2 regions of the Cupriavidus sp. 05L310 genome follow, and region 1 is predicted to be linked to the other one. Evidence: predicted binding sites of a transcription regulator. Region 1 holds the regulator's gene; the other holds the start of a gene.
What was found. Region 1 encodes LexA, which represses DNA repair genes until DNA is damaged. Its sites were predicted from a motif close to ACTGTATNNNNATACAGT; they were not measured.

Region 1 (10,290 bases):
CTTCGTCAACAAGTTCGTCATCATCGATGAGGCGCAGAACCTGACGCCAAAGCAGATGAAGACGCTGGTAACGCGTGCCGGCCCCGGCACCAAGATCATCTGCCTGGGCAATATCGCGCAGATCGACACGCCTTACCTGACCGAAGGCTCGTCCGGTCTCACTTACGTGGTAGACCGGTTCAAGGGGTGGAGCCACAGTGGCCATGTCACGCTGGCGCGCGGCGAACGCTCGCGCCTGGCCGATCATGCCGCGGACGTCCTGTAAAGGCCACCGACCGGAAGCCCATGTAGGACCATACCCGGCAGATTTGTCTGCCGGCTTGGCCTAGCATCAAAGCATCCGGAGCGCCCGCCATATCGGCACCTCGCGTGCCGGCGAATGGCGGGCGCTTTTTTTGCCCCCTCCGGCTTGTTGAATCGATGGAGACATTGATGGACAACCACCTGCACCACCATCTGGCTTGCGCCCGCAAGTACATGCCCCTACAGCTATCACGACCATTGCGGCCATTGCGGCCATTGCGCCTGGCACTCGCCGGCAGCATCGTGATTGCCGCATTTTCATGGCTATCGGCTCCCGCGCTGGCTGCCGACGAAATGGTGATCCGCACCATGGGCCCGGTCAGCTATGTTTGCGGCGGTATCGCCGCGGACGAACAGCAACAACTGGCCGCGCAACAAAAGAACTTCAATATGGGCGTCCTGTTCACCCAGGGCGAGCGCGGCGAATATGTCGCCGATGTGGCCGTACGCATGACGCGAGAAGGCCACGAAGTGGCCAGCTTCACGGCATCGGGCCCGAAGTGCCTGATAAAGGCCCCGCAAGGCAGCTACAATATCGAAGCGACTTATAAGGGTCAGGCCAAGTCGATAACCGTCAGTACTGGCACATACAACGCACAGTTGCGCTGGTAGGCCCACGGGCGGCAGCTTCGCTGCCTGCCCGCCACTGGCGCGGCACCTGACCCGGGACCGGACCGAGAAGGATGCCACCGCGCCAGATAGCCCATACCGGAAGACCCGCGCCTTTGCTGGCCGGCGTCTTCGACAGCGCCCGCCTGCCCGCGCTTTGCACCGCTGCGCTGCTGCTTGCCGCCTGCGCCTCTGCTCCGCCGACGCGGCCCGGCGCCCAGTCCCGGGCATCGGCCCCGCCCATGGTCGATCCCAGCGCCGGGCTCGAAGAAGTGTCCATCCAGGCCATGTCCCTGGTTGGCACGCCCTATCGCTACGGCGGCAATACGCCTGACTCCGGCTTCGACTGCAGCGGCCTGGTGCGCTATGTCGTGCTGCGCGCCGCCAACGTCAACTTGCCGCGCACCACCGAAGCCATGGGCGATCGCGGAGTCGCGCTGGAGCGCAGCCAGGTGGCATCGGGCGACCTGGTTTTCTTCAATACCACGGGCCGCGCCAATTCGCATGTCGGCATCTATGTCGGGCAGAACCGCTTTGTCCATGCACCCTCCACCGGCGGCACGGTGCGCCTTGAGGACATGAGCAAATCCTATTGGGCCTCCCGCTACAACGGTGCCCGACGGGTCGCGACAGGGTTTACGCCGCCGCCGGCTGCCTCACCGGCGCCGCAGCCATCGGTTGTGCCGCCGGTGCCGGTGGACGACGACCCCATCGCCGCATTCGCCAATCGCTGACGGCATACGCTCTCCCGCACCGCAACAAACAAAAAGCCAGGCATTGCGCCTGGCTTTTTGCATTCTTGTCGAAGAGGTGTCCGATCGCTCAGAGCACGTGCCGGCCGATCCACCACGCGATGGCTGCCATGAAGGCAGAAGCCGGAATGGTCAGCACCCAGGCCCAGACGATGTTGCCCGCCACGCCCCAGCGCACCGCCGACATCTTCTGCACCGAACCCACGCCGACGATGGCGCCCGTGATGGTGTGCGTGGTCGACACCGGCACGCCCAGCGCCGAAGCGATGAACAGCGTGATCGCGCCACCGGTCTCCGCGCAAAAGCCGCCTACCGGCTTGAGCTTGGTAATCTTCTGGCCCATGGTACGCACGATGCGCCAGCCACCGAACATGGTACCCATGCCGATCGCCACGTAGCAGGAAACGATGACCCAGACCGGCGGCTCCGCGCCGCCCTGCGCCACGTGACCGCTGGCGATCAGCAACATCCAGATGATGCCGATGGTCTTTTGCGCGTCATTGCCTCCGTGGCCCAGGCTGTAGAGCGAGGCCGAGATCAGCTGCAGCCTGCGGAACCAGCGGTCCACCCGCGACGGCGGCGTGCGAAAGAACGTCCAGGCCACGATCACCATCATCAGCGAACCGAGCAGGAAACCCAGCAGCGGTGAGATCACGATAAAGGCCACGGTCTTGAGCAAGCCACCACCAACCAGCGCACCGGTGCCGCTCTTGGCCACCGCGGCGCCAACCAGGCCGCCGATCAGCGCGTGCGAGGACGACGAGGGAATGCCGTAGTACCAGGTGATCAGGTTCCAGGCAATGGCACCCATCAGGGCGCCGAAGATGACATAGTGATCGACAATATTGACGTCGATCGTGCCGGTTCCCACCGTGGCCGCCACCTTGAGGTGGAAGATAAAGATAGCCACCACGTTGCACATGGCGGCCATCGCCACCGCATGGTGCGGCTTGAGCACGCCCGTCGACACCACCGTGGCAATCGAGTTGGCGGCATCGTGGAAGCCGTTCATGAAATCGAACAGCAAGGCGAGCGCCACCAGCAGGGCGATCACCCACAAGCTCATTTGTATGGTCTGCATTCCGATGTGTGCCTCAGGCGTTTTCCAGGACGATGCCTTCGATGATGTTGGCAACGTCCTCGCACTTGTCGGTGATGGTTTCCAGTTGCTCGTAGATGGCCTTCAGCTTGATCAGGCGCTTGACGTCCGTCTCGTCGCGGAACAGCTTGGACATCGCCGCGCGCATTACGCGATCGGCCTCGGACTCGAGCTGGTCGATCTGCTGTGCCGTCTTCAGGATCGCGCTGGCATTGCTCATGTCTTCAAGCAGGCCGACCGCGATCTTGACCTGGTCGCAGCACTGCACGCAGATGGCGGCGAGCTTGCGCGCCTCGTCCGTCAGGCTGGTCACGTCGTACAGCGAGATGGTTTCCGCCACGTCTTCCATCAGGTCGAGGATATCGTCCATGGTGGTGATGAGCTTGTGAATCTCGTCGCGGTCCAGCGGCGTGATGAAGGTCTTGTGCAGCAGGTCGATCGTGTCGTGCGTAATGCGATCAGCCTTCTTTTCAGTGGCCTGCACGCGGCGCGCATGCGCCTCGGCATTGGGCAGATCGTTGACCAGCACCTCCAGCTCGCGGGCGGCGGTCACCGCGCAATCGGCATGCTGGTTGAAGTATTCGAAGAACTTGCCCTCGGTGGGCATGAATCGGCCGAACATGGAATGTTCCTTGTCGAAGCGCGGGGGCGCCGCGGGTTATTGCTGAATGAGGCAGGTACGCATTGCATGACAGCCGCCCTGGGGCGGCTGTCATCAAAACGCAATATTTTACAGGGTTGTGGAGCGAAGCCGGAGGACTTTGACAAGCGGCATGGACAATCCACCATCGCAGCCGAGCCACGATGCCCGGCAAGCCGCGCCAGGACAGGCTTCAGGTATCGTTATCGAAGAAAGCGGGGCCGCCGCTGAAGTTGTCAAACTTCGTGAATTGACCCAAGAAAGTCAGGCGCACGGTCCCGATGGGGCCGTTACGCTGTTTACCGATAATAATTTCGGCCGTGCCCTTGTCCTGCGAATCCGGGTTGTAGACCTCATCACGGTAAATAAACAGGATCACGTCGGCATCCTGTTCGATAGCGCCGGATTCACGCAAGTCGGACATCACCGGGCGCTTGTTGGGCCGCTGCTCAAGGCTTCGGTTCAGCTGCGAGAGCGCGATCACCGGACAGTTGAGTTCCTTGGCCAGCCCCTTGAGCGAACGCGAGATTTCCGAGATTTCGGTCGCGCGGTTTTCACCGCCGCCCGAACCCGACATCAACTGCAAATAGTCGATGATGATCAGGCCAAGCTGGCCGCACTGGCGCGCCAGCCGCCGCGAGCGGGCCCGCAGTTCCATCGAGCTCAGCGCCGGGGTTTCGTCGATGAACAACTGGGCATCGTTCATGCGCTGGATGGCATGTGTAAGCCGTGGCCAGTCCTCGTCGAGCAGGCGGCCGGTACGCAGGCGGTGCTGGTCCAGGCGGCCGACCGAGCCAAGCATACGCATGGCCAGCTGTGTGCCGGCCATTTCCATCGAGAACACCGCCACGGGCAGGCCCTGCTCCACCGCCACGTGCTCGCCGATATTCAGCGAGAAGGCGGTCTTACCCATCGAGGGGCGCCCGGCAACGATGATCAGGTCGCCCGCCTGCATGCCGCTGGTCATGCGGTCCAGATCGATGAATCCCGTCGGCACGCCCGTCACGTCGGTACTCGAGTCACGGTGGTACAACTCGTCGATGCGCTCCACCACCTGCGTCAGCAGCGGCTGGATCTCCTGGAAGCCCTTCTGCCCGCGCGAGCCCTCCTCGGCAATGGCGAACACCTTCGATTCGGCTTCGTCGAGCAGTTCCCGCACTTCGCGCCCCTTGGGGGCGAAGGCCGCACTGGCGATATCGTCGGCCGCGGTGACCAGCTTGCGCAGCACCGAACGCTCGCGCACGATTTCCGCATAGCGGCGGATATTGGCAGCACTAGGTGTGTTCTGCGCCAGCGAATTCAGATAGGCCAGCCCGCCCACCTCCTCCGCCTTGCCAGCGACCTGAAGCGTCTCGTAGACAGTGATGACGTCGGCGGGCTTGGTGGCGGCGATCAACCGGGAGATGCTCTGGAAGATCATCCGGTGATCGAAGCGGTAGAAGTCCGCTTCGGACAGGAAATCGGCGATACGGTCCCAGGCGGCATTGTCCAGCAGCAAGCCACCCAGCACCGATTGCTCGGCCTCGATGGAGTGCGGTGGAACCTTGAGATTATCTAGTTGGGGGTCTGCGACGGGCGCGTTCATGGGAAGGGATTATAACGGTCGCCGCCAGACAGCCGGGGGAGAATTCGCAGCCGGTTGTTACCGCGTCCGGCCAAGTGACGGCGGGACAACCAGCCCTGTGGCAATGATGCAAACGAGGGTAGCGGCCAAACAAAAAGGCAGGAGCAAAACGCTCCTGCCTTTTTGTTTGGTCAAGCCCGATACCGGCAACCGGCCCTGCCAGCCCAACAGGCAAGCGGGACCGGTAGCGAGATCAGTGCTTAGACGTGTTCGCCCAGGACGGAAACCGTCACGTCGACCAGCACGTCGGTATGCAGCGAAACGCTGACCGGATGGTCGCCGACGATCTTCAGCGGGCCATTCGGCAGGCGCACTTGCGCCTTCTCAACCTTGAAGCCTTGACCAGCCAGCGCTTCGGCGATGTCGGCGTTGGTGACGGAACCGAACAGGCGGCCGTCCACACCCGACTTCTGGGTGATTTGCACGGTCAGGCCGTTCAGCTTTTCGCCTTCGCCCTGGGCCGCGGCCAGCTTCTCGGCAGCTGCCTTTTCCAGTTCAGCGCGCTTGACTTCGAACTCGCTGATAGCGGTCTGGGTAGCACGGCGGGCCTTCTTGTTCGGGATCAGGAAGTTACGGGCATAGCCGTCCTTCACGCGAACGATGTCACCCAGGTTGCCCAGATTGATGACTTTCTCAAGCAGAATAATTTGCATCGTGTTTTCTCCTTAACGGACCTAGGGCCGATCAGTTCTTGTGCAGGTCGGTGTAAGGCATCAGCGCGAGGAAACGCGCGCGCTTGATAGCCGTATCGAGCTGACGCTGATAGTGCGCCTTGGTGCCGGTCAGGCGGGCGGGGGTAATCTTGCCGTTGTCGCCGATGAAATCCTTCAGGGTGTCCAGATCCTTGTAGTCGATCTGTTCCACGCCAGCCACGGTGAAGCGGCAGAAGCGCTTGCGCTTGAACAGCGGGTTTTGCTGCTGGAAGCGCTTCTTGTTCTTGTTGTCACGTTTGACGAATGCCATGATTCAATCCTTTTCGAATGCTTTACATCCAGTGATGTGAAAGACGAGAGCCTTGCTGTTGCGGTGCTTGCGGGCCAGGAATCCTTCGCAGTCGAGCATCGCGCCGAGCGGAGTCCGCTCAAGCCGCTGGCCGATCTGACCGATTCCCATGGCGGCGATGGCGAATTCCACCTGCCTGGGCGTTTGCGCCTCGACCGTCTCGCCCGCGTACTGCAAGATGCAGTTGACAACGGGGACCCCGGCCGGGGTGTAACGCAAGGCATCGCGTTCCGCGAGCGTTGCGCAGAGCCTTAGCTGGTTCAACGCACTCTCCCGCACCGATGCCCGCACTTGCCGCCGCGGCGTTCAACGCCCACGGCAACCACAACAGTCCGCACTTAGGCGGCCTGGACTTCGCTGGTCTGTTGCGCGGCCTTGCGGGCTTCTTCGCGCTGCACTTCCTTCATCATCGGGGACGGTGCGGTTTCGGCCTTCTTGGTCTGAACGATGAGGTGGCGCAGCACCGCGTCGTTGAACTTGAACGCGTGTTCGAGTTCAGCCAGGGTTTCCTTGCCGCATTCGATGTTCAGGCAAACGTAGTGAGCCTTGGCCAGCTTCTGGATCATGTAGGCCATCTGACGGCGGCCCCAGTCTTCCACACGGTGGATCTGGCCTTCCTGCGACGTGACCAGCGTCTTGTAACGCTCGATCATGGCCGGAACTTGTTCGCTCTGGTCCGGATGGACGATAAATACGATTTCGTAATGACGCATTGACGCTCCTTTTGGATAAGCCGCCCGGGCGCCATGTCCGGTGCAGCAAGGTTGGATAGCCTTAAAGTATAGCGTGCTTTTGCCTTTTGGAGCAAGCCGCCTTAGTTTTCGGCGAAGAGCGCCTGCAACGCAGCGGGATCCGCAGCCAGTCCGGGCGTTGTCGCCAGGGCCAGCATCAGGAGCACGCGCGCCTTATATGGATTGAGATCGCCTGCAGAAACGAAGGCACCTGAAGCCGGTCGTGGAGGTGCCGGCATTGCCACATGCCCTGCCCCGGTGCGCGAGCTACGCACCACGGCCACTCCCGCCCCGGCCGCGTCCACCAGCGCATCGACCAGCGACTGGTGAACCGACCCGTTGCCTGCGGCCGCCACGACCAGCCCCGCCACACCTGCCTGCGCCAAAGCATCCACCACCAACCGGCCGGGCTCCGCGTAACTAGCAATAATCTCCACCTGCGGCCACTTGCACGGCACGGCCCAGGCCCGGTCCGGCAACAGCCGGGGCGCACGGACAAATCGCACGAGGTCGTCCTGCACGAACCCGATCGGGCCAGCCAGCGGCGACACAAAAGCGTTGACCGCTGACGTATGTCCCTTCACCACATCCCGCCCGGCATGGATTTCCTGATTAATCACCAGTAGCACGCCCTTGCCCGCCGCCCCGGCGCTGGCAGCCACCCGTACCGCGTCCAGCAGGTTCAAGGGACCATCGGCCGACAGGGAGGTCGAAGGCCGCATCGCCGCCGTCAGCACCACCGGCACCGTGCCCACCCATGCCAGATGCAGCAGCATTGCCGTCTCCTCCAGCGTATCGGTGCCATGGGTAATCACAATGCCCGCCACATCGGCCTGCGCAGACCAGAACGCAACGCGTTCAACCAACCGGGCCCAGAGGACGAACGACATGTCCTTGCTATCCACCTGCGCCACCTGCTCCGCCTCGACGCGGGCCACGGCACCGAGCGCCGGCACAGCATCAAGCAGCGCCGTCACAGGCACCGTGGCCGCCTGGTACTTCGCGCTGCTGGCAGCACTGGATGAAGAACCGGCAATGGTGCCACCGGTAGCAAGCACGACGACACGAGGCAGGAGGGACATGGCGAGATAGAGATCGAAAGCCAGAAAGGTTAAGCAGCGAGCGAAAAATTAGGCTGCAAGTGCCGCGAATTGTAACGCCCAGGCTCACGCCGCACGGCGCGGCGAGCCTCGCCTGACGCACCTGTCGATGCGCAAACTCCCAAAATTCCGCTTGCACTTCACTCGATACTGTATAAAATCACAGCATACTGTTTAAACATACAGTGCTTTCCAACACGGCGACCATGGCGACCCTGACACCGCGACAGCAGCAGATTTTCGATCTGATTCGCAGCAGCCTCCAGCACACGGGCTTTCCGCCCACACGCGCCGAGATCGCCGCCAAGTTCGGCTTCTCATCGCCCAATGCTGCCGAGGAACACCTGAGGGCTCTGGCCCGCAAGGGCGTAATCGAACTCACCCCCGGCGCCTCGCGCGGCATCCGGCTCAAGGTTTCGCGCAGCGACTCAGAACTACCAGACCAATTCTCGCTGCCAATGGCCGGCGTGATGCAACTGACGCTGCCCCTGGTCGGGCGCGTCGCGGCCGGTAGCCCGATCCTTGCCGCAGAACACATCGATCGCCAATACCAGGTCGACGCTTCGGTGTTCGACGTGCAACCTGACTACCTGCTCCGGGTACGTGGCCTGAGCATGCGGGACGCCGGCATCCTCGATGGCGATCTGCTTGCGGTCAAGCGTGCCAGCGAGGCCCCGAACGGCAAGATCGTCGTTGCGCGACTGGGAGACGACGTCACCGTCAAACGCCTCAACCGCCGCGGCGACTCGATCGAACTCATTGCCGAGAATCCCGATTTCCCCAGCATCATCGTGCGCCCCGGCCGCGAAGAATTCTCTCTGGAAGGTATCGCCGTCGGCTTGATCCGACCCAGCGGCTTCTGACGAGTGCGGCTGAGGCGGGCAAGCCCGTATCACGCCGACGCCCGATTGTGCCAACGCCGCCCGCTAGTCGGGCACCGCTAACTGTTGTTGCAAGTCACCAGGTGTAGCCATGCTGCCAGCCAACCGCCTCTCCGCCCGCCGCCCCGTCAAGCCCGTACCATTCCGCCAATCCAAAGGCGTGCGTATCTACCAGGGTGCGCAACGACGCACCATGGTGGGCAGCATGGCAGCCATCTGCCGCATGCTTGAGCTGGAGGAGTCGGCCAAGCTTTCATAGGTGGGTTACGGCAGCACTCACTTGCGCGCGTCGCGGTAACCGACCTAACCGGCTGAAATCGCATAAGGCAGCGCAGAGAAAAAATTTGTGCAGAGTGCTAGCCATCCGCCTTTTGGTATTGTATGATCTTGTTCTTCGTTGCTCAGCAGCCAGCTGAGCAACCTCTACGGTGGCTGTAGCTCAGTTGGTAGAGTCCAGGATTGTGATTCCTGTCGTCGTGGGTTCGAGTCCCATCAGCCACCCCAAGAATTTGCCCTGCAAAACAGCGCCTTAACCAAGGCGCTGTTTTCATTTGTGCATCCCAAAGCCGGGTTCCATTCCCGCCATCCTCCCACGGTGGGAATACTTGCAACCGCCGGTGTCAGCACCACCGGCTCGATCTAGCCTGCTTCAGCATACCCCTCCCCCGTTTCTTCCACGCAGCGACCTCTCCCATCCCTTAGCTAGTCCGCAAGAGGGAATCCAAATTCGCCGCGCTCCAGATCTCGTTCAAATGCGACTGTCCACGAAATGCCGGTAGCTGCGGGATAGACTTGGACGTCTCCGCCCACTCGGGCGACAGTGATTTTCCGGGGGATATGACTCGCCCCGCTGCCTCGCGAAATGCCCTCTTCCTCGCTCACCTCGAAGTCTTCTCGAACAAATCCATGCCGCGCGCAGGCGGATTCAAAGTCGCCGCGTTCATTCACGGGCAATTCGTGGAACAGCTTTTGAACCATGGCTATCTCCCAGAGCCTGGCAAAATCCTAGCATGACGGCAAACCAGCGCGCATAGCCAGAAGCGCCAGGCATGAGCCTCATCGAGCGAATGAGAGTGCGGAATCAAAGTTCTACGAGGTGCCTAGATGCTCAGCGCCAGGAGCATCTCACACGATGGCGATTGCACAAGCGAACCTTGACCAAGCGATTTTGGACTCCGCTGAACATTATCGCCGGGCGATTGCCAACGCTTAACAGGCGCGTCTCCTGACTATCACGGCTACACCTGGGCCGACCGATAGCGGGGGGATCGTCAGCCACCGCAGGTCCGTTGAGTACCGCAGTAAGGCGCCTGGCAAAGCATCGTGCGACAGGTTCACAGTAAAAATCAGCCATCTCAAAAGCAAATCAGATCGAACTGCTCTTGCCTGGATCGCATACCCACTAGGTATGGCAGTTCGTCATCCAGCCATTCGATGGGCAAACTCGAATGGATGCGCTGCCCCTCCTGACGCAATTCGCGAGTTGGCTCCACTGCCACGACGCGACGCCCAAGCCGCGCAACAGGAATGACGCGACAAGCATTGATTT
Region 2 (10,290 bases), on a different contig from region 1:
TGGCCATGGCAATGAGCCTGGGGCGTGACAACGCCGCGCGGCAGATATCGGGCGCAGGCCCGCCCCGCACTTTCGTGGTAGCGGCAGAAAATGCTCCGGAAGCCGCCTTGATCGACGGGGTCACGGTCTACGGAGCACGCTCCCTGTTGGAAGTCTGCGCTCACCTGGGCCCCCTGCCGGACGCCCGGCTGGCGCGTGCGGAGCCGCTTGCGCAGATCGGCGAAGGCGAGCCTGCCGGTCCGGACATGCGCGACGTCCGGGGCCAGCCGCAAGCGCGCCGCGCCATGGAAATCGCGGCAGCCGGACAGCACTCGGCCCTGCTGGTCGGCCCTCCTGGCACTGGCAAATCCATGCTGGCGCAGCGCTTTCCCGGCCTGCTGCCGCCGATGACGCTGGAGGAAGCGCTGGAATCCGCCGCGGTGCAGAGCCTCACCGCCGCCGGCTTCCACCCCGCCCGCTGGCGCGAGCGGCCCTACCGGTCGCCGCACCACACCGCTTCGGCGGCGGCGCTGGTGGGCGGTGGCAGCAATCCTCGCCCCGGCGAGATCTCGCTGGCCCATCAAGGCGTACTGTTCCTGGATGAACTGCCGGAATTCGACCGCCGCGTGCTGGAGGTCCTGCGCGAACCACTCGAATCGGGCCGCGTCACCATTTCGCGCGCCACGCGCCAGGCCGACTTCCCCGCCCGGTTCCAGTTTGTCGCCGCCATGAATCCCTGCCCGTGCGGCTACCTGGGACACCCGTCGCGTCCCTGCCGCTGCACGCCGGACCAGGTGCTGCGCTATCAGTCCAGGCTGTCGGGGCCGCTGCTCGACCGGATCGACCTGCAAGTGGAGGTACCGGCCCAGGACCAGCGCGAAATGCTCGATGGCCCTCCCGGCGAGTCCAGCGCCGAGGTGCGCCAGCGCGTGCTGGCCGCCCGCGCCCTGCAGCAGGCGCGCCAGGGCAAGCCCAACGCGGCGCTCTCGGGGCGCGAGATTGACGAGCACTGTCCGCTCACGCCCGAGGCGCAAGCCTTGCTGCGTGGCGCCATGACCAAGCTGGCCTGGTCGGCGCGCGCCTATTTCCGGGCGCTGAAGATCGCCCGCACGATTGCCGACCTGGCGGGAACCGAGCTATTGCAGCCCAGCCATGTGGGCGAGGCCATCCAGTACCGGCGGGCGCTGCGTACGCCGTAGCAACGGCGTGCGTCCGGTTCGCACTCAGCCACGCCGGGGCGGAGGCACCGCCACCGGCGGCTCCGTCGGCGGCGGTGGGTGTTCGATGGGTGGGAGATCGGGCGGAATGCCCGGCGGCGGCGGCTCCTCGTCCGGCGGCACGGTATGGGCCGGTCGTGCATGCAACCTGGCCTGCAGGGTGGAAGAGCTTCGCATTGCTTACCTCCGCTTGGGTCGTCCTACCTATTGAAGCAAACGCACCTGCGGGAAGCTAGCGCCAGATCGGCAGAGCGGGCCGGCGCGGATGCCGGCCCCGCTTCTTCAAGCCGGATGGCGCCGGACGAAGAACAGCGCGGTGCCCACGGCCACCAGCACGCTGCCGAAGATCCGGTTCTGCCAGCGCACCGCGCGCGCATTGCGCAACAGGCCGCGCATGCGCGAGGCCAGCAGCGCGTAGCCATGCATCACCACCAGGTCCACGGCGCACATCGTCACGGCCAGGATGGCGAGCTGGGGCGCGAGCGCATGGGCCGGGTCGATGAACTGCGGCAGCACCGCGACCATGAAGATGATGCCTTTGGGATTGGTCACATTGGTTAGCAAGCCGGTGGCGAAACGGCGGCGCGGGCTCAGCGCGGCAACGCGCGGCGCCTCCTGGCCCTGCGCCGCCTCATCCGGGGCGCTATCCACGCGGGCGCGCCACTGCTGCACGCCGATGTAGATCAGGTAGAGCGCACCGATCGTCTTGACCACGGCGAACGCATGCTCGGACGCCAGCAGCAGCGCGCCCAGGCCGCCGCCTGCCACCAGCAGGATGATCACCAGGCCGGTCTGCAAGCCAAAGATCGTAGTGGTGGTCTTGCGCAGCCCGTACGACAGGCCATGGCTCATCGACAGCACCGCCCCCGAACCCGGCGAAACGGCAATCACCCAACAAGCCGCGAAATAAGCCAGCCAAACTTCCCAACGCATGAATGAACTCCCTTGAACGGACTGATCGGCCCGCGCATTGCGGGCCGGCTAAAGCGCAATAAGGCTCGGCAGAGCTTAAAACGGATGAAAACCGGTGAGGAACTGGTCGACCTGCTCCGCCTGGCGCTGGTCGCGCGCGGCATCGCCGGCCTCCAGCACAACCGCCTGGTAGACGTGCACGCCGGAAGCCACCAGCCGCGCCGTCAGCCTGCGAGGCGACTGGTCCTGCGGCGAGACCGCAGCCACCTGCACCTCCACGCCGTCAAGCGCCACGGCGGGTGTCGCGGCCGACATCACCTTCACCTTGCGCGTCTTGACCGCTTCCGCGGGGTGGGGACCGAGGTTGCCAAGCAACCCCGCCTGCATCGATTCAAGCGCGGCCTGCCGCAACGCGGCATCGTCGGCGGGCAAGGTCACCACGCCAACGGCGAACAGGGTTTCGTCGATCCGGGCCGCGTCCATCGTCATCGGCAGCTTGCGCCCGGCAATGGCTACTTCGCGGGCGGCGCCGCTTGGCTTGCCCGGATAGAGCGCGGCGTACGCACCTTCGTTGGACTGAATGGTGCGCCAGTCATAGCGCGGCGAGCAGGCGATCAGCCCGGCGCCGAGTGCGGTCACGGCGAGGGCGGTGGCAAGCGAGGACGGTAACAAGCGGGAAAACCGGCGGTGGGACATCTCGGCAGTGGATACGGCAGCGTGCGGCAACGGTCCGGCGGACATTGCCGGGGACAGTGCCCGGGATTGTGCGATCCCGCATCCAGGGCGCGCGGGCGCGGCACCACGGATGCGGACGGAAGCCGCTATTATCGGGGAACCTGCGTGCCAGCGCGCATCCACATTGCCAGCCCATGCAAATCCCGTCGCCCGGCCACCCGTCAGTCCCGTCCATGCCGCAACCGCGCCGTGCGCCCGCCCGCCGTACCTTGCGCGCCGTGGCGGCGGTGATGGGTGCCCTCATCGTCACGACAAGCCATGGCGCCTTGGCCGCCAGCACCCACCTGCCCGCGGCAACCGACCTGGCCGCCCAGGCCAAGGCGGCGGCCACCCGCGGCGAACCGCTGGTGGTGCTGGTCACGCTGCCCGACTGCGTTTACTGCGAAACGGTGCGCCGCAACTATCTCGGCCCGCAGGCGGCGGCGGGCGAGATCGTGGCGCGGGAGCTCGACATGACCGCCAACACGCCGCTGCGCAATGCGGATGGCAGCATGACCACGGCGCGTGAATGGGCCCGCAGCCGCCACGTGACGGTGGCGCCCACGGTGCTCTTCCTGGACGCGCGCGGCCGCTCGCTGGCCACCCCGTTGCGCGGCATGCAGCCTGACTTCTACGGTGCCTACCTGGAACAGGCGCTGGATAAGGCCCGCTCGGCGTTGGCCGCCACGCCGGACTGAACTGCGGCTAATCGCCGCAGCGCGAGTGCCTCCATGCATGCATCCGGCAGCGCCGCGGCAGCGGCAGTAGAATGGCGGCTTGTCTGACCTGTCGGCGAGCATCATGACGACCTCCACTTCCCCAACCGCCCCTCCCGCGGCAAGCCCGGCCCGGCGCAAGCTCTGGCCCGCGATCGGCGCCGTGCTGCTGGTTGCCGTGCTGGGCTGGTTCGGCTACCGCGCCATCGCCCCAGCCACTGCCGCGCCGCCCGCCACCTTCACGCTGCTGTCGGGCGAGAAGGTCAGCACCGCCGATCTCAAGGGCAAGGTCTACCTGGTCAACTTCTGGGCCACCAGCTGCGTCACCTGCGTCAAGGAGATGCCGGACATGGTCAAGACCTATGACAAGTTCAAGGACAAGGGCCTGGAGTTCGTGGCGGTGGCAATGAGCTACGACCCGCCGATGTACGTGATGAACTATGCGCTAACCCGCAAGTTGCCGTTCAAGGTGGCGATGGACTCCGACGGCGCGGCGGCCAAGGCATTCGGCGAGGTCCAACTGACCCCGACCACCTTCGTGATCGATAAGGACGGCCGCATCCTCAAGCGTTATGTCGGCGAACCGGAGTGGGATGCGCTGCACAAGCTGCTCGACGGCGCGCTCGCCAAGGCGGCCTGATCCGCGCAGCCCGCCCGAATCCGCCGGAAAGGTGCCTGCCATGGCACCTTTTTTATTGCGGCAGCCCCACGCAACGGCCCCGGCCTTGCGCAGTTCGCCTGTATGGATATACAGTTACCGGCAGTTTTCCCCGCCCATGCCGGCCAGCGCACTTGCACGCCCGGCATCCCCAAAGGCCCCTGCCGTGTTACTCGATCCCGATCCCAGCGCCGTGCTTTGCGATGCACCCGCCAACAGGCAGGATGCCTGCGCCACGCCCGCCTACCTGTCCACCCTGAACCCGGAACAGCGCGCGGCCGTGACCCACGAGCCCGCCGCGCCGCTGCTGATCATCGCCGGCGCCGGCTCGGGCAAGACCAACACGCTGGCGCACCGGGTCGCGCACCTGGTGCTGGGCGGCGCCGATCCGCGCCGCATCCTGCTGCTGACGTTCTCGCGCCGCGCGGCGTCGGAGATGGGGCGGCGGGTCGAGCGCATCGTGGACCAGGCGCTCGGCATGCAGACCTCCGGCGCGGGCCGCGCCGCGCTGACGTGGTCGGGCACCTTCCACGCCATCGGCGCGCGCCTGTTGCGCGAGTACGCCGAGACGCTCGGCCTGTCGCCCAGCTTCACCATCTGCGATCGCGGCGATGCCGCCGACCTGATGAATGTGGTACGCCATGACCTCGGCCTGTCCGCGCAGGCCTCGCGTTTCCCGCGCAAGGAAACCTGCCTGTCGATCTACTCGCGCGTGGTCAACACGCAGGCCCCGCTGGAAGACGTGCTCAAGCAATGGTTCCCGCGCTATGCCATGTGGACGGATGCGCTGCGCGGGCTGTTCGCCGGCTATGTGGAAGCCAAGCAGAAGCAGCAGGTGCTCGACTACGACGACCTGCTGCTCTACTGGGCGCAGGCCTTGGCCGAACCCGTGCTGGCGCAGGACATGGGCGCGCGCTTCGACCATGTGCTGGTGGACGAATACCAAGACACCAATGCGCTGCAGGCCGCCATCCTGCTCGCGCTCAAGCCCGACGGACGCGGCCTGACCGTGGTGGGTGACGATGCCCAGTCGATCTATGCCTTCCGTGGCGCCACGGTGCGCAACATCCTCGATTTCCCCGGACAGTTCACACCGGCCGCGGACATGGTCACGCTGTCGCAGAACTACCGCTCGACCCAGCCTATCCTGGCCGGCGCCAATGCGGTGATCGGCCTCGCGGCCGAACGCTATACCAAGGACCTGTGGTCGGAGCGCGGCTCGGCCGAGAAACCGGAGATCGTCGTGGTCAACGATGAAGCGGACCAGGCCCGCTACGTGGTCGAGCAGATCCTGGCGCGGCGCGAGGCCGGGCTGGCGCTGCTGTCGCAGGCCGTGCTGTTCCGCGCCGCCGACCACAGCGCGCAGCTCGAGATCGAGCTGGTCCGGCGCAACATCCCCTTCGTCAAGTTCGGCGGCCTGAAATTCCTGGAATCCACGCACGTAAAGGATGTGCTGGCGGTCGTGCGCTGGCTGGAAAATCCGCGCGACCGCATGGCGGGCTTCCGCAGCCTGCAGCTATTGCCCGGCGTGGGACCAAAAACCGCCGCGCGCGCGCTGGACGCGGTGGAAATCGCCACCGAGCCGCTGTTCGCGCTGGAATCCTTCGAGGCACCGCCGGCCGCCGCCGAGGCGTGGCCCGATCTGCTGGCGCTGGCGCGCAGCCTGATGGCGCCGGCCGCGCCGTGGCCCTCGGCCTTCGAGCAGGTGGTGGCGTGGTACCAGCCGCATCTGGAACGCCTGCACGACGACGCTCCCGCGCGCGCGGCCGATCTCCAGCAACTGGAACGAATCGCCGCCACCTACGCCTCGCGCGAGCGCTTCCTGACCGAACTCACGCTCGACCCGCCGGATGCGTCGAGCGACGAATCCGGCGTGCCGCTGCGCGACGAGGATTACCTGATCCTGTCGACCATCCACTCGGCCAAGGGCCAGGAATGGAAGGCGGTCTACGTGCTCAACGCCGTCGACGGCTGCATGCCTTCGGACCTGGCCACCGGCACCACCGAGGAAATCGAGGAAGAGCGCCGCCTGCTGTATGTGGCGATGACCCGCGCCCGCGACCACCTCGACATCGTGGTGCCGCAGCGCTTCTATGTGCACCAGCAGACCGGCTATGGGGATCGCCACGTCTACGCTTCGCGCACGCGCTTCCTGCCCAACCGGGTGATGCCGCTGTTCCACAGCCGCGCCTGGCCGCCGCCCCCGCCGGTCGCGGACGCGCCAGCCAGGGCGCCGTTGCCCAGGCTCGACCTGGCCGGGCGCATGCGGGATATGTGGCGTTGAGCTGCCGTTGACGGCAAGCTGCCCTACAACCCGTAGCGCTTGATCTTGTCGTACAGCGTGGCCTTGCCAACCTGCAGCAGGTCCGCGGCCTGGCTGACCGCGCCGCCGGTGCGCGCCAGCGTATCGGCGATGACAGCACGCTCGTAGTGTTCCATGCGCTCCTTGAGCGGCGTGGAGTCGTCGAGCGCATCGGCGCGCGTGCCGCCCTCGGGCACGCCCAGCACCAGACGGTCGGCGGCGTTGCGCAACTCGCGCACATTGCCGGGCCAGGCGCGCTGCATCAGCGCCTGGCGCTGCAGCTCGGAGAGGATGGGCGCGGGGCGCTGGTAGCGCACCGCCGCCACCAGCATGAAGTGCTCGAACAGCGGCACGATATCCTCGCGCCGCTCGCGCAGCGGGGGCAGCGGGATGGTGACGACATTGAGCCGGTAGTAGAGATCCTGGCGGAACGTGCCTTGCGCCACCAGCGCCTCCATATCCCCCTTTGCCGCCGCCACGATGCGCACATCGATTGCGATCGATGCATTGGACCCGAGCCGCTCCAGCGTGCCCTCCTGCAGCACGCGCAGCAGCTTGACCTGCAGCGCCAGCGGCATGCTCTCGATTTCGTCGAGGAACAGCGTGCCGCCGGAGGCATGCTCGAGCTTGCCCACGCGGCGCTTGCCGGCGCCGGTGAAAGCGCCCGCCTCATGGCCGAACATCTCGCTCTCGAAAATGGCCTCCGGCACCGCGCCGCAATTCAGCGCGACGAACGGTGCGTGATGCCGCGGCGACAAGGCATGCAGGCTGCGCGCCACCAACTCCTTGCCGGTGCCGGTCTCGCCGTTGATCATCACCGGCACGTCGGTGGCGGCCACGTTGGCCACCAGCATGCGCACCTGCTCGATGGCAGGAGAGCGCCCGATGATACGGGTGCCCGCGGCCGGGCCGGCCAGCTCGCGCCGCAGGGCGAGGTTTTCCAGTTCGAGCGCGCGCCGTTCCAGCGCGCGGCGCACGGTCTCGGTCAGGCGGTCGGCACCGAAGGGTTTCTCGATAAAGTCGTAGGCGCCTTCGCGCATGGCCTGCACCGCCATGGTGATGTCGCCGTGGCCGGTGACCAGGATCACGGGTACGCCCGGTGCCGCGTTGCGGCAGTGCTGCAACAGGTCCAGGCCGCTGGCGCCGGTGAGCCGCACGTCCGTCACCAGCACGCCGGGGAATTCCGGCGACAGGTGCGGCATGGCGGCTTCGGCCGAAGGCAGCGCCAGCACGGAGAAGCCAGCCAGTTCCAGGCTCTGCGCGGTAGCCTGGCGTACCAGGGGTTCGTCTTCGACGAACAGGACACGCAATCCGTCTTGCATGGCGATGCTCACTCAGTATGGGTGGGAGAGGTGGATCTTGGCTCCGCGCGGGGCGCGCCACCATCGGGCGCAGGTGCACGCCGCAGCACCACCACGAATTCGGCGCCGCCATCCGGCCGGCCGGCCGCGCTCAGCTGGCCGCCGAACTCGCGCACGATGGAGGTCGAGATGGCCAGTCCAAGGCCGAGGCCCTGGCCGATTTCCTTGGTGGTGAAGAAGGGCTCGAACAGCCTGGGCAAGACGTCGACGGGAATGCCGGTGCCGTTGTCGCGCACCGCGATGCTGACGGTGTCGCCGTGCTCGCTGACCGCCACTTCCACGCACGGCGCGTCCGGCGCAGCGGTGGCCAGCGCATCCAGCGCGTTACCGATGAGGTTGAGCAGCACTTGCTCGAGCTTGAGCTCGTCGGCCCACACCGCAGGCCCGGGCGGTTGCGACAAGCCCTCCACCCTTAGCGTGACGTGAGCGAGCCGCGGCGCCATCAGCGCCAGCACGTGATCCAGCGCGGCGCGCACATGCACCGCGTGGCGGCGCTGGCGCGCCTTGCCGGCGAACAGCTTGAGCTGCCCGGTGATCTTGCCCATGCGTGCCGTGAGATCGGCAATGGCGGCCAGGTTGTCGGTCACCGCATCGAGCTTGCCGCGCTCCAGCAGCACGCGGGTGTTGTCGGAAAAGGTGCGCAGGGCCGCCAGCGGCTGGTTCAGCTCATGGGTGATGCCCGCCGCCATCTGGCCCAGCGCCGCCAGCTTGCTGGCCTGCACCAGTTCGTCCTGTGCCGCGCGCAGTTCGCCCTCGGCGCGCGTGCGTTCGGCCACTTCGGCTTCCAGTTGCTCGTTGATGGCCATCAGGTCAGCCGTGCGCGCCTCCACGCGCCGCTCGAGTTCGTCGTAAGCGGCTTCGAGCAAGCGCCTGCCGTATTCGATGTCGCGCGCGCGCTGGCGGCGCTGGCGCCAGTTGAACAGCAGCAGGCACATGCAGGCATAGGCCAGCGCCGCGCCCACGGTGGCATTGCGCGCGCTCGCCAGCACCGGGTCCAGCGAGGCCATCACCTGCATGGTCCAGTCGGCCGGGCCCACCTTGCGGCTGATCTCGAGGTAACGCTCGGCGCTGCCGCCTGTGCCGATGCGCACCAGCCGCGCGCCCTCGCCCAGCACCGTATGGCCGAGCCAGCGCGTGACCGGCGATTGCAGCGCCTCCAGCGGCAGCGGCTTGACCGCCTGGTCGTGGTACTGGCGCGTGCGGTCCAGCTCCGACTGCAACTCGGGCGGCAGCGGCCGCAGCGTGCGGTATTGCCAGGCCGGAACCGATGAGAGAAAAACCACGCCGTGGTCGTCGCTCACCATCACCGGCTCGGCGCCGCCGGCGCCCGCGCGCTGGAACCACTCCAGGTTGAGCTTGACCACGGTCACGCCCACCACCCGGCTGCCCACCTTCACGGGCTGGGCGATGTAATAGCCGGGTTCGTCGCTGGTGATGCCGATGGCGTAGAAGCGCCCGACCTCCCCGCGCGAGGCGATCTGGAAATAGGGGCGAAAACGATAGTCGGTGCCAACGAAACTGCCCGGCTGGTCATGGTTGCTGGCGGCCAGCGCCACGCCGTTGGCGGCGATCACATAGGTGGCCGAAGCGCGCGCGCGGCGATTGACGTCGGACAGGTAGCGGTTGGCCGCCGCCACCCGCGCGGGATCGGTGGGCGCGGCCAGCAGGTCGTGAACGAAAGGATGAAGCGAGACCAGCGCGGGAAGGAACTCGTAGCGGTCGAGCGTGCTTTCCAGCGTGGCCGCGTAGCGGTCGGCGCGGGTCGCCGTGGTCTGTTGCAGGCCATCGACGCCGCGCTGCACCGAAACCAGCCAGGTCAGCGAGCACAGCGCCAGCAGGCCGATGGCCAGCGCCGCCACAAAGCCTCGCCAGCTTCCGCCGCCATCGCCCGGCGTATGCACCAGGCGGGCGGAAGCGGGATCATGCACGGCGAGGAAATCGTCGGAATGTGGCATCGGCGCATGCGAAGGGACACGCGCCGATGATACCCGCTGGCGGGCGGCGCCGGCTGGCGCCGCCGCCCCGGAGGCCCGGACCTCAGCGGACGCCGGAGCCGGCTTCGGCAAGTTCGGCCGTTTCATCGCCGCCACGGCGTAGCGCGCGGTCAAGCTGCACGCGGTCAAGTTCATGCTCCCACGCCGACATGACCACCGTCGCCACACCGTTGCCGATGATATTGGTCAGCGCGCGGCATTCGCTCATGAAGCGGTCGATGCCCAGGATCAGCACCATGCCCGCCACCGGAATATCCGGCACCACCGCCAGCGTGGCGGCCAGCGTGATGAAGCCGGAGCCGGTCACGCCGCTGGCGCCCTTGGAGGTGATCATCGCCACGCCCAGGACGGTGAGCTGCTGCAGCAGCGTGAGCTCGATGCCGGTGGCCTGGGCGATGAAGAGCACCGCCATGGTCATGTAGATGTTGGTGCCATCC

Region 2: the regulator LexA is predicted to act here: its motif matches at 4,276-4,293, upstream of AC1DS6_RS28390 (ATP-dependent helicase).

Annotation. Positions count from the first base shown of each region.
Region 1 covers NZ_JBFTOX010000067.1:44,068-54,357, forward strand. The annotation lists gene AC1DS6_RS35495 (PhoH family protein) at 1-265, shown strand, start outside; gene AC1DS6_RS35500 (hypothetical protein) at 478-915, shown strand; gene AC1DS6_RS35505 (C40 family peptidase) at 987-1,646, shown strand; gene AC1DS6_RS35510 (inorganic phosphate transporter) at 1,735-2,745, opposite strand; gene AC1DS6_RS35515 (DUF47 domain-containing protein) at 2,759-3,385, opposite strand; gene AC1DS6_RS35520 (replicative DNA helicase) at 3,597-4,988, opposite strand; gene rplI (50S ribosomal protein L9) at 5,228-5,680, opposite strand; gene rpsR (30S ribosomal protein S18) at 5,712-5,990, opposite strand; gene priB (primosomal replication protein N) at 5,994-6,293, opposite strand; gene rpsF (30S ribosomal protein S6) at 6,368-6,742, opposite strand; gene AC1DS6_RS35545 (asparaginase) at 6,844-7,842, opposite strand; gene lexA (transcriptional repressor LexA) at 8,067-8,723, shown strand; gene AC1DS6_RS35555 (hypothetical protein) at 8,833-9,000, shown strand; tRNA gene AC1DS6_RS35560 (tRNA-His) at 9,170-9,245, shown strand; gene AC1DS6_RS35565 (hypothetical protein) at 9,444-9,719, opposite strand.
Region 2 covers NZ_JBFTOX010000044.1:66,230-76,519, reverse strand. The annotation lists gene AC1DS6_RS28415 (YifB family Mg chelatase-like AAA ATPase) at 1-1,178, shown strand, start outside; gene AC1DS6_RS28410 (LysE family transporter) at 1,479-2,129, opposite strand; gene AC1DS6_RS28405 (hypothetical protein) at 2,205-2,804, opposite strand; gene AC1DS6_RS28400 (thioredoxin domain-containing protein) at 3,017-3,520, shown strand; gene AC1DS6_RS28395 (TlpA disulfide reductase family protein) at 3,624-4,178, shown strand; gene AC1DS6_RS28390 (ATP-dependent helicase) at 4,315-6,480, shown strand; gene AC1DS6_RS28385 (sigma-54-dependent transcriptional regulator) at 6,504-7,820, opposite strand; gene AC1DS6_RS28380 (sensor histidine kinase) at 7,829-9,814, opposite strand; gene AC1DS6_RS28375 (dicarboxylate/amino acid:cation symporter) at 9,897-10,290, opposite strand, start outside.